One region of the Paenibacillus sp. 2TAB19 genome, then DNA from elsewhere that is predicted to be linked to it. Evidence: riboswitches for the same ligand, from Rfam matches in the RefSeq annotation. Region 1 holds a riboswitch; the other holds the start of a gene.
What was found. A riboswitch is a leader RNA that binds a small molecule or an ion and turns the genes downstream of it on or off. The one in region 1 is predicted to bind thiamine pyrophosphate.
Positions count from the first base shown of each region.

Region 2: another riboswitch for thiamine pyrophosphate. It lies ahead of AB4Z33_RS20170 (ABC transporter substrate-binding protein); the one in region 1 lies ahead of AB4Z33_RS17300 (acetylornithine deacetylase).

Region 1 is NZ_JBFRGE010000036.1:25,004-34,821, forward strand. Features, by position in the region: gene AB4Z33_RS17275 (S-layer homology domain-containing protein) at 1-1,827, shown strand, start outside; gene AB4Z33_RS17280 (winged helix-turn-helix domain-containing protein) at 2,175-2,909, shown strand; gene AB4Z33_RS17285 (DUF3307 domain-containing protein) at 2,902-3,999, shown strand; partial or broken gene AB4Z33_RS17290 (DUF1259 domain-containing protein) at 4,090-4,484, shown strand; gene AB4Z33_RS17295 (GNAT family N-acetyltransferase) at 4,750-5,226, shown strand; TPP riboswitch at 5,513-5,622, shown strand; gene AB4Z33_RS17300 (acetylornithine deacetylase) at 5,690-7,045, shown strand; gene tenA (thiaminase II) at 7,026-7,697, shown strand; gene AB4Z33_RS17310 (ABC transporter ATP-binding protein) at 7,685-8,506, shown strand; gene AB4Z33_RS17315 (ABC transporter permease) at 8,503-9,258, shown strand; gene AB4Z33_RS17320 (ABC transporter substrate-binding protein) at 9,294-9,818, shown strand, end outside.
Region 2 is NZ_JBFRGE010000047.1:42,950-46,282, reverse strand. Features, by position in the region: gene AB4Z33_RS20180 (ABC transporter permease) at 1-643, opposite strand, end outside; gene AB4Z33_RS20175 (thiamine-binding protein) at 633-935, opposite strand; gene AB4Z33_RS20170 (ABC transporter substrate-binding protein) at 964-2,010, opposite strand; TPP riboswitch at 2,233-2,348, opposite strand; gene AB4Z33_RS20165 (GerAB/ArcD/ProY family transporter) at 2,422-3,333, opposite strand, start outside.

The sequences.
Region 1 (9,818 bases):
CTCGAGGCTGTCGGCGGAGACCGTGAAGTTATGCTGAGCTGGAGTACCGTGCCGGATGCGACGCAATACCGCATTTATATGGCGACGGATGACGATCAGAGCAACAACGTTGAGATAGCGATTGCCGCTTCTTCTAGTTACAGCGTACAAGACCTGGTCAACGGCACGACCTATTACTTTGTGGTAAAAGCGGAAAACGCGGGAGTCATGAGCGAGGTATCGAATCAAGCGAGCGCGACTCCGTCGACCGTTCCGGGAGCGCCGACGCATGTGAAGGCAACGGCAGGTAACGGGCGTGCCGTCGTTACGTTCAGGGCACCGGCCGATAACGGCGGAAGTCCGATCACGGGTTACGAGGTGATCATTTCACCGGGAGGTACGGTCGTGACCGGGGGGACAAGTCCGATTACGATAACGGGATTAACGAATGGAACAAGCTATACCTTTACGGTAAAAGCGATCAATGACGCAGGCGGCAGCGAGGCGTCCGAAGAATCGAATGCCGTTACTCCGAGAGCGTCCCATACGCCGACGCCGTCTGAGCCTTCTACGCCAACGACGCCGGACACGACGAACACGGGCGTGGATATCCTTGTTAACGGGAAAGTCGAGAATGCGGGCACCGCTACGGTAGCAAAGCGAAATGATCAGACCGAAATAACGGTAGCCGTGGATCAGAAAAAACTGGATGAGAGGCTGGCTGCCGAAGGGGCAAATGCCGTCGTCACGATACCGATCAACCAGACATTCGATATCTTCGTTGCGGAACTGAACGGTCAAATGGTGAGAAATATGGAGGACAAGCAAGCCGTTCTCGAGTTCAAAACCGAGCATGCGACCTACACGCTTCCTGCGCAGCAAATCAATATCGGCGCAATATCCGAGCAACTCGGCAAATTAATGGCCTTGCAAGATATTAAAGTACGGATCGAGATCTCTGTCCCGACAGCCGATACGTTGAAGTTGGCGGAGAACGCGGCGGCCAGCGGTTCATTCGAGCTTGCCGCTCCGCCTCTCAACTTTACGGTAACAGCCGTGTACGGAGACCGGATCGTCGAAGTAACGAAGTTCGATGCCTACGTGGAAAGAACGATCGCGATTCCGGACGGCATTGATCCGAACAAGATTACGACGGGCGTTGTCGTCGAGCAGGATGGATCGGTACGCCATGTACCGACTAAGGTTCGAATGAACAATGGGAAGTACGAGGCCCAAATCAACAGCTTGACGAACAGCACGTATGCGGTCGTCTGGCATCCGATCGAATTTAGCGACGTAGCGAAGCATTGGGCGAAAAACGCCGTAAACGACATGGGCTCCCGAATGGTCGTCGACGGAACGGGCAACGGCATGTTCAGTCCTAGCCGGGACATCACCCGCGCCGAATTTACAGCCATCATCGTCCGCGGATTAGGCCTCAAGCTGGAGAATGGAGCAACGCCATTCTCGGATGTGTTGCCGGAAGATTGGTACGGCAGCGCGGTCAATACGGCTTATTCCTATGGGATTGTCAAGGGCATGGAAGACGGCAATTTCCGGCCGAACGACAAGATTACGAGAGAACAGGCCATGGTGATTCTGTCCAAGGCGATGGCGATAACCGGTCTGAAAGACCAGTTGCTTGAACAATCGTCTGAAGCTGCGCTTCTTCCGTTCGGAGATGCAGCCAGAGTGTCCCCATGGGCGCAAAGCAGCGTTGCGGACAATGTGCAGGCCGGCATTGTAATGGGAAGAAACGGGGCTTTGCTAGCTCCGAAGGCTTACATGACCAGAGCCGAGGTTGCAACGACGATACAGCGGTTATTGCAAAAATCGGGTCTGATATAAGCAGTTAAAGTCACTAGGACAATGAGATAAGCGGAACGGAGGCTGCCAAAGCCGAGCGTTCCGCTTTTTTTATGAACTCAGAAAGTATTTTGTGTCAGTCGGAATTTGGTGTCGGAATTTGGTGTTTTCTTCTGCAGAGGCTCTTTTTTGGACGGAACTGTGCCTCAGTGTGGGTCGTCGCTTTATTGCACTAAAAACGTCCAAAAAAACTATTGTACATAAAAACGTCCAGAAAAATATTTGGACACAAATATGTCCAATATTTAAGTTGTTGCATCCTCAGGCTAATGTTTTTATGATATACTCATAGAGATCATTCTACCTAAAAAATGCAGGGGAGGTTTCAAATGGGTAGACAATCTTATATGACGATTGCACTTGATGTCAAAAACTCCACGAAGCGTGAATTAGTTACGAAAGAGCTTAAAGAAATAGCCAAGAAACTTAATTCGAGATTAAAAAACGAGCTAATCAATAAAGAGTGCTTAATTCCATTTACCATTCGAAGAGGAGATGAACTGATTGCGATCTTTTCATCTTTCTCGAGAGGTTACGATGCTTATTTCGAATTATATAGTCTTATGAATGCTGTCTCGGAAAACGATCTTAGATTTTCTGCCTATATTGGAATTGGACTCGGCTTTATAGATGAAACCGATGAAACCAATCTCGATTTCATTAATGGATCTTCAATAAACAGCGCATTTCGCGCAAGAGACTATTATTTAAAAAAAAGCAAATCGTATTCAAAGCAATACAATCAATACAATAAATATATTAGCACATTCGTATATTCGTTAGAGGATGGGACCCCTTATGAAGTCATCAATCATCTGTTAAGCTATATCAACGAAAATGGTGAAAAGAGGACCGACAAACAGAAGGAAGTCGTGGCGCTTATTGAGAACAATCCTGAAATTACAAATGTTGAAATTGCCGATCATATCGGTATTACGGAAAACGGCGTCTATAAAATCGTCCAGAGATCCAACTACCAGTTAGTTAAGGATGCACAGTTCAGCCTTAAGAAGCTGCTCGATTTTATCCAACAAAACTATAGAGAAGGAGAGCATCATGCTTAATTATTTTGTTATTTTCGTATTTGCTTATTTATTGGCTGAGTTCTGCTTAAGGCCGGAATACGTGATAAAGGAAAAATACAAAAAGACGATTGTATACGTTCAAAGCTTTATTTATCCGATTGTCTTGATAGCCGTTTTGATTCTATATTCTAGTTTTAAGCAAATGGGACTAGCGATCGCAATCATCGCAGTTGCTCATTACATATTCAAGCTGGCATTTCGTTTTTTAAATACAAATGAATCATTTTTCGCTAATAAAAAAACAATCCTGTTCGTGAGCGAATTATTGCTTCATGTTGGCGTTATATATGCAACTCTGTACTATGTTGTAAACGGATTCAGCGGTACTCATAAAGATAGTGTTCTGAAGCTTTATCATTTTTTATCGGGAACGGGCGATATCCTATCGAGCGAGACTAAAGTATATTGTTTCCTCATCGTCGTTGTATTCTCAACAGCGGTTACTTCTGTGCTGATTGCTCTTATTACTAAAGATGTGATTCAGCCAAGTATGGAATCTGCAGATATTGAAAAGGGACAAGCTCTTGCAGAAGCCGAAACCGTGCAACAGCAAGCTGCCGCTGGGGCTGAGGAAGGGACTGTAACCGAATATACGAGAGAGTTGCTATTTCCGCCCTTTCAGGCGTTTCCATCAGGTTCAATAACGGACAGCGAGAAGAAAGGAACGGAGTCCTATATTAAAAGCGAAGTTGATGCATTGCATAAGCTCACGCAAAAAGAGTATAGAGATTTTCATATGGAAAGAACGTTAGAGATTACAGAAAAAGAAGATGGAAAAACAGAGGTCAAAAATAAAATATCGTACAATATCAGCCGGTTTAACGATTCCTCGCCACGAGTAGCCAGCTATATCGGAATCATAGAAAGGTTTTTGATAGCCGTTTTAGTTGTAAAAGGGGCCTATACCGGAATTGCTTTCCTAGGGGCTTTAAAGGCGATGACGCGTTATAAACAATTCGACGACAAAGGTTACGCGGAGAAATTTTTGCTGGGTACGCTTATAAGCGCTCTAACGGGAGTGATATGCGGACTCTTGATTATGAGAATATTTGATTTAGTAGCCAAATAAACCGTATATCTTTTGATAATCGAGGCGATTCTCCGATTCAATCCTCTTCCTGTATTCATGCCATATATGAAAACAAGGGAGGAATGTAGGATGCCTAATAGCGTTACGCTTTGTGAGCGTTTTTCTACCATTATCGGGGGGCAATCCGGCTTTGCAGGCGGCAAATGCGTCTCGACTATCAACCGAAATGGGATAAGAGCCACTATTTAGGGAAAAAGATTTCAGGTAACGTCCTCGTTTTCGTTCGAATCCTTAAATGCGAAGACAGGAAAGGCTCTATGTTTAGGAAGAGCGGCATTTCAAGAGAAGAGGTAAATACTTTCCTGCTGGCTATTCGTAGTCAAGGTGTAAAGGTGTCGTCCGTCCATAACGAATGGTTATTAGACAGGCATAATTTGATTTATATCAATATTGAAACAGTAGTGAAGCCGCTTATATTTGCTAGAAAAGTGAGGCTAGCATTAAATATGGTAGCTGCTCGTTAATTTTTGATCGGAATTATAAACAAGCAAATGCATTCTCTTCACATACGGGCAAACTCGAATCAAGGCGGTCAAGGCGCGATCAAACTGACTAAAAAGAGTGGCAAGAGCAAGCGCAAGCTTCGTAGGCGTAAATAATAAGAATCGACACAAATATCAAACAGGAAACGGAACGATCCCTCGATCCGCTTCCTGTTTATTTTGTTAAGACAGCATGATTTGATACAATAGTGTYGAGAGAAGAGAGAGCAAAGGGAGATAAAACAAAATGCCTGCCATTATTTCGAAACCATTTGACCAAGACATGCAGACCTTATTAGGCGAATTGAAATCCGGTTATCATGCTGGGGAACTCAGCAAGAAGGATAGCTCGGAAATTCCGAAAGAAATACATTTGATTGAAGCTGGCTCTAATATGGTCGGCTACGGCGTGATTTGGGAATACGCTAATGGGAAACAGTTAATCCACAAGGCGGAAAAAGATTATTTTAGCGATGACGAGAAGTATCTGGAGAAGGATTTCTATATTGATATTAAAAACAAATCTGATTTTATATTCATTGAAGCGCTGGATGTTCTGAAGGAATATGAGGGTAGTGGATATGCGGCTTTCTTTATGAACTGGCTTAAAGCGAAATATCCTAATAAAACAATGTACGTGTACACCTTAGATAAATCGCGTAACTTTTGGTTTAAGATGGGCTTCGAGGTTCTGGGAAGTACGGCATGGATGACCTATAATTAGTATGGTTTTGGCTTCGTTTCTTCTAATGGACACTACGAACGCTCAGCGATCATTTTATGCTAGGTACCGTTTCTAATGGACATTAAGGTACGTTACACGCACGTAATGAATCAAAACAGCATTCATATGCCATCTTAGCGTCGCTTCTGTCCATTAGCCCTCCGAAAACAGTCGATTGTTCGTTTAAGGGGCTATTTTGTCCGTTACCCTACAGAGCTGCCAGCAAGGGGGGGATGAATTAACTGTTGTTGCCAAAAACTTACTTGTGAGCTATAGTAGTGTTAATTTAATAGAGTATGGGTGCTGGATGAAGTCCGGCTGAGATAGGGAACGTATTTCCCTGACCGTTAATCTGATCCAGGTAATGCTGGCGTAGAGAACTTATCGAATCGTAACCATTCGTTTATTCTCGAATGGTTTTTTTCTGTTGTTCGCGCCTTCTGCCAAGCGAAGGAGACTAAAAATGATTGATTCTATCATTACCAAGGTACAGCAGCAAGCGGAGGAGAGACAGGATGAACTGTTTGCTCTATTGGCTGATTTGATTGCTTTTCCTACCGTTAGCCCCCCCGCGCGAAATACGTTAGAGGCACAGCGGTATCTAGAGGAACAGCTTCAGAAAAGCGGCTTCGAAACGGAATTGTGGGAGGTGTACCCCGGCGATCCGAATGTTACCGCGGTTAAACCGGGCACTCAGCGGGATCACTATCAAAGCTTGCTGCTCAATGGCCACATGGACGTAGCCGAAGTAGGGGATACGCGGGAGTGGCAAGGTGATCCATTCAAACTAACGATGAAGGATGGCAGAGCTTACGGCAGAGGAACGGCGGATATGAAAGGGGGGCTCGCTGCCCTTCTGTTCGCCGTGAAGCTGCTTGAGGAAGCGGGAGTAGAGCTTAAAGGAGATTTGCTGTTTCATTCGGTCATTGGAGAAGAGGCAGGCGAGGCAGGAACTCGGGCTTGCATGGAGCGAGGATATAAGGCGGATCTAGCCGTAGTCGCGGATACGAGCGGGCTGGCCATCCAAGGACAAGGCGGAGTCATTACCGGCTGGGTTACGGTACAAAGTCCGGTCACCTACCATGACGGGATGAGATCGCGAATGATTCACGCGGGCGGCGGCGTTCAAGGCGCCAGCGCGATCGAGAAGATGGTCAAGCTAATCGCCGGACTTCAAGAGCTGGAGCGACACTTCGCGGTGACCAAATCTTATCCGGGTTTCCCGGCTGGCTCGAATACGATCAATCCGGCGGTTATCGAGGGAGGCCGTCATGCGGCATTCGTAGCAGACCGATGCTCTCTATGGATTACGGTACACTTTTATCCGAACGAGGACTATGAAACGGTAGCCGCCGAAATCGAGGAGCATCTGCTAAGAGTCGCAGAGGGGGATCCATGGTTGAGGAATCATCCTCCTACCTTCCGCTGGGGAGGCCGTTCGATGATCGAGGAACGGGGAGAGATATTCCCGTCATTAGTGCTGGATACGGAAGGCGAAGGGCTGAAAGCATTGTCCGCCATCCATCAAGAAGTGCTCGGCGTTGCGCCTGCCGTCGGTATGAGCCCGTCTGTGACGGATGCAGGCTGGCTGGGACGGGCAGGAATCGAGGCGCTTATCTACGGTCCGGGTGAGCTTGCAAAGGCTCATTCCGTAGACGAGAGTACAGACTGGCAAGAGCTGATCGATTACGTGAAAGTAATGATTGCTTTTATTGCGGACTGGTGCAATCGGATAAAGCCGGAAATGACGGAGAGCGGGCGATCAGCCTTGAATCATGATGAAAGGGGCGTGGATACGAATGAACCGATTCAGCGATAGGCTGTACCGTTCGGCCGAAGAGATATGGAGTAAGAGTCACGCTCATCCGTTCCTGACGGAACTACGAGACGGAACACTAGATCCCGAGCGCTTTATCTATTATCTCAAACAGGATTATGTGTACCTGATCGATTATGCCAAGATGTTCGCGATAGGCAGCATGAAAGCACGGGATCTCGACACGATGGTGAAGTTCGCGGAGCTGCTTCATTCTACGCTGAACGTGGAGATGGAGCTTCATCGGCAATACGCGGAGCGCTTCGGCGTAACGCGCGAGGCGCTTGCGCAGACGCGTCCTTCTCCGACCACGGTTGCGTATACGAAGTATTTGCTGGACACCGCTTCGCAAGGGCCGCTTTCAGAAGTAGTGGCAGCTCTGCTCCCATGCATGTGGAGCTACCGGGAGATCGGTGTCGCTTACTCGAAGGTTCCCGGCGCTTTGGACCACCCGCTGTATCGGGAATGGATCTTAATGTACAGCTCCGAGGAATTCGGGGCGCTTACCGATTGGTGTATCGGTCTGATGGATCGGCTCGCGGAGGGGCTTCCCGAGCAGGAACTTGCTACGCTGGAGGAACGCTTCGTCGTCGCGTCCAAGCTTGAGTATATGTTCTGGGATATGGCCTACCGGCAAGAGGAGTGGCCGGTTTGAGCATACGTAACATAGAAGAACGCCCGCCCGCTCTGTCGGTTCGCGGCCTTCGATTCTCCTTTCCCGGAGAGCCTCCCTTGTTCGACGCGCTGGATTTCGATATTAGGCCAGGCGAGTTCGTCAGTATTCTAGCGGCAAGCGGCAAAGGCAAGACTACCCTGTTCCGATTATTGAGCGGATTACTGACCCCACAGGCTGGAACGATTGCTATAGGAGCGGCGGGTTACTCCGCTGCAGTTGCGTCGAAAGGTGGGAACATCGGTTATATGCCCCAAAAGGATTGCCTCATGCCTTGGAGGACCGTGCTGGATAATGCTGCATTAGGGCTGGAACTAGGAGGGACAACGAAGCGTGAAGCTCGTCGTCAAGTCATGGAGCTGCTTCCGGGCTTAGGGCTGGAAGGGACGGAGCACAAATATCCGCATGAGCTGTCCGGCGGCATGCGCCAAAGAGTATCGTTCTTGCGTTCCCTGTTAGGGGGAGGGGAGCTGTTTCTGCTAGACGAGCCCTTCAGCGCTTTGGATGCGCTGACTAGGGTCGGCATGCAAGAATGGCTGCTGCAGGTATGGGAGCAGCACCGCAAAACGATTCTGTTCATCACCCATGACGTAGACGAAGCGCTGCTGTTATCCGATCGGGTGCTTGTGGCTGCGCAATCACCGATTGCAACGCTTAGCGAGCTTGCCGTAAGTCTGCCCCGCCCTCGCAACTATGATATTGCGCTGGATGAGGCATTCATAGACTTGAAGCGACAGCTGCTAGGGATGATTGGACGCGGTGCTCGCGCTTCTGAAGGAGGAAGGACATGAAACGCAGCCTTTCGGCTTATGGGCCTGTGCTTGTTTTCGGATTGCTGCTGGTTGCCGGGTGGGAAGCCGGAACGACCATTTTCGATATTCCGCATTATATCATTCCTAAACTGTCGGATGTATTTGTATCCATGTGGGACAACGGACGGGTGCTGGGCAAACATTTTGCCGTTACCCTGGGAGAGGCATTGCTAGGGCTCGGAATTTCCGCCGTATTCGGCGTGCTGGCTGCCGTATGGATCGAAAGCTCGGGCTTAGCCAAGAAGACGATCTATCCGCTCCTTGTCATGTCCCAAACGATTCCCATTATCGCCTTATCGCCGATTATGGTGATGTGGTTTGGTTATGAAATATGGAGCAAGGTTGCCGTCGTGATCTTGTTTACGTTCTTTCCCATTGCCGTGAATACGGCGGACGGGTTCCGTTCCGCGGATCCCGATATCGGGGAGCTGATGCAGACGATGGGGGCTGGCAAGCGGGATCGCTTTCTGAAGTGGAAAATTCCATCCGCGCTGCCGGGATTTTTTACCGGACTGAAGATGGCTGCCGCTATTAGCGTCGGAGGAGCTACGCTGGGAGAATGGCTTGGCGGGGAGAGCGGTCTCGGCATGTATACGAAGCGGGCTTCCAACATGCTGCGGGGAGATGCGGTTTTCTCAGGGGTACTGCTGCTGTCGGCCATGGGTATTTTGCTATTCCTTGCGGTGCTGGCAGTGGAAAAGGCGTTTCTTGCTCATCGCAGAAGCGCGTAACGATAAATTTAACGTTCATTTAAGGGGGTTCATTCATGTTTAAGTTTCGTTCATGGAAAAAAGGTGCATCATTATCTATCGCTCTAGCATTGGTGTTAATAGGGTCGACCGGTTGCGGCTCCACCAATACACAAGCCGGTTCTGGGGAGACAGAGCTTACAGTACTGCTGGATTGGTATCCGAATGCCGTGCATACATTCCTGTATGCGGCCGAGGAGCAGGGCTATTTTGAAGAAGCCGGATTGAAGGTCAAGCTCCAAACGCCTGCGGACACGAATGATGCGCTTAAGCTGGTCGCGACGGGTAAAGCCGACTTAGCTCTCAGCTACCAAATGCAGGTAGCGATATCTCGCGCCGAGGATATTCCGATCGTATCCGTCGGTGCGATCGTTCGCCATCCGCTTAATCAGCTCATGGCGATCGATTCGGGAGAGATTCATAGTCCGAAGGATCTCGTCGGCAAAAAAATCGGTTATCCGTCCATCCCTCTCGACGAAGCGATCGTGAATACGATGGTGAAATCGGACGGCGGGGATCCGGCGAAGCTCGATTACGTGGAC
Region 2 (3,333 bases), on a different contig from region 1:
ACAGCTGCATGAAGTAGCCCAGTCCCTTATTCGTGCCGAGCCACTCCGCGACAATCGCGCTAAGTACGCTATAGGATGCCGCAAGCTTAAGCCCCGAGAACAGATGAATGACGGCATGGGGCAGCTCCAGCTTCCAGAACAGCTGCCACTTGCCCGTGCCGATCATTTGCAAATAATTGCGCAACTGCGGATCTGTATTCGTGAGGCCGCTAAGCATGGCTACCGAGATTGGGAAGAAGCATACCATCATAACGAGCAGCACCTTCGGCAGCAGCGTGTAGCCGAGCCACATCGTAAGCAGCGGGCCGATCACGACGATCGGGACGTTCTGCGAAACGACGAGGAGCGGGTAGACTGCGGTACGCAAACCCGGAATTAGATGCAGCAAAGCGGCGAGCAAGAAGCCCGCCGCCGATCCGCCTGCAAATCCGAGCAGCGTAAGCCGCAGCGTCGCACCGGTATGTTCCGCTAACCGCGGCCATACGTTCGCCGAGGCCGCCTCCTGTACGATCGATAATGGGCTGGGAAGCAGCCATTGATCGACCTGTCCCCACATCGTCACCGCCTGCCAGCAAGCCAGCAGTACAGCGATAACGATTACCGGCGGCCATACCTTTGCCCATACGCCCGACTTATTGCCCATCTGGATATTTCTCCAGCAATCTGCCCATCGAAGCGCCGTTTGCCGGATTATAGTAGATTTTCACTTGCGAAATAACGGACGGACAGCCCATCTCTGCCATCGCTTCGCTCATCTGCTGCACAACCCCTAGCAAAGAGCTCAGCTCGCCTTCCATTGTCGTCTCCAGCGGAGCTACCCGGTAGGGCACGCCCGCTGCCTTAATGATGTCAATCGCCCGATCGACGTACGGAATGACGCTTTCTCCGCCCGGCGTCGTCGGCAATATTTGTATGCTTACCAGTGCATTAGCCATTCGTTTCCCCTGCTTTCGTCAGTATGAATTATTTCTTAGGCAAAAAGTCGTTCGTAAACGCTTTGTCCGCCTCAAGCTCCTTCTCCAGCAGCTTGTGGTCGAACATCCAGTTCGCATAATTTTCCCATACGCTCAGCTTCTGCTCGCCCCATTGCGCGGCATCGTCCTGGTATTTCGGACTCAACCACTTTTGGCTCGCGCGAACGAGCTCGGCATTCAGATCCGGCTCTGCCTGAATCAATACTTCGGCCGCATCCTCCGGATTGTCGATCGCATATTGGTAGCCTGCCGCAGCGCCCGCAACGAACGCCTTAACGAGCTCCGGATCTTTAGCGATCAGCTTCTCGCTTGTCGCAAGCACCGGTGTATAATAGTCCAGCTTGTCGCTATAATCGGTCAAATATACCATATTGATTTTCTCGCCGCGCAGCTCGGCCTCGACGCCCGTCCACGCGTAATATATCCAAGCGAAGTCGATATCACGCTTAACAGCCGTGAAGAAATCGCCGTCGCCGATGCTCATAATATTAACCTTCTTCACATCCGCTTGCTCCTCTTGCATGAGTGAATCAATGACCGCTTCCTCAAGCGGAGCGCCCCAGCCGCCGTATGTTTTGCCTTCGAACTTCTTCGGCGAATCGATGCCTTTATCGACAGGCGAAGCGAAGCCCGACGTGTTATGCTGAATGACTGCCGCGAGCGATACGAGCGGTACGCCCGCGATACGAGCCATGGTGATCGACTCCTGATAGCTGACGCCGAATTGTACGTTGCCGGAAGCGACCATTTGGTCAGCGCCGCTCTCGCCCGGCTGAATAATTTCAACGTCAAGCCCCTGCTCCTTGAAGAACCCTTTATCCCGAGCCACATACAGCCCCGTATGATTCGTGTTCGGCGTCCAGTCGAGCACGACCTGTACTTTCGTCAGCGGCTTATCCGCGCCGCTCCCTTCATTCTCTCCCGCGTTGCCGCTCTCCGGCTTATTGCTGTTCGCGCCGCAGCCTGCAAGTACGATAACGAGCGCCATTAACAGCGCCGTAAGCCTCCAAGTCATTCGTCCAGTTTGTTTCTTCATCCTGCTGTCTCCCTCTCCCTGTATCTCTTTATTTTGTCGAAACGAAACGAATCGAAAGGATATCTTGTCTGTGTCCGGTTGGTTGCCCCCGTGCGATCGGCCGCTGCCGCATGCAAAAAAGCGTCCTCCCGTATGGAAGGACGCCTGAAATTCGGCTGCGCCTATGCACGCTGCTTCGGCATGACGTTAGAAGCACGATCTAACGGTCGTCCCTTGCATGAAACGCGCAAAGCTTATCTTCCCTACGCTGGCATTATCCAGATCAGGTTTATAGGGTCGGGATTGCATATACATAAATCCCCTCTCAGCCGGCCTAACCAGCTCCCCGGAACATATTCGGTTTCGTCAATATGCCTATTATAGCAAATCCCGACTAAATAGCTATCTTTTTTTGAAGCTAGAAGGTCGGCATTAACCCGTTTGCCCTGCGTCGGAATGCTGCTGCGCCGCCTTCTTGTACCGTTTGCGCACACCGACGATCAGCAGAAGCAGCGGCAGCACGATTTGGAATAACGGAACGATTTTCAGCGTCACATCGAACCCTAGCCATATATGATACGTATTATTCGGTTCCAGAAACGATGCAGCGTAGATGACCATCCCGACTGGCCAGACCAAATGACGGTAAGCCGCCCCCGTCACTTCCTTAAGCGTAAGGACCGCCGCCAAGTACAGTGCCGTCATTTTTACATAGAGTCCGATGTATAGCAGCAGCGTAACGATAACGTCCAGCCGCTCGAGGAAATTCGCCAACCGAATCAATTGAACCGCCTGCAGCAGCGGCAGCGCCGTAACCTCAGACAAGGAGAGGCCCAGTACGCTCATCACGAGCATATTCATAAAAATCAAAAAGGCAGATACGCCCACTTGCGCCCAGAAGGTGACCTTCCGCAGCACTTGCTTCTCCTTCAAATATTTCCAATAGACAAGAAAAATGACCATTTGCCCAAAAGGAAACGAAACCAGATCCGGAAACGCCGCCTTCGCAATCGGGCCTATCCCGTTCTCCATCAGCGGTAGCAACTGGTGAATATCAGGCAGCTTCGCGATAAACAACAGCAAAATAATAAACAAATAGCTGATCCCCGCAATCGGGAACAGCAGCTGTGTAACACGCACGAACACCTCAAGCCCCTTGCTGACCGTGTACGCAGCGACAAACAGAATGAGCAGCATAATCATCCATTTGGGCGTCACGGTCAAGAGTGCCATATTCGTCAGTTCCCCTACGTCTCGCACATTACGCATCGATTCATAGGCGAACCATAGCGCATAGACAAGTCCAACCGCTCCGCCGAGCCATTTGCCAAAATGCATCAAGAT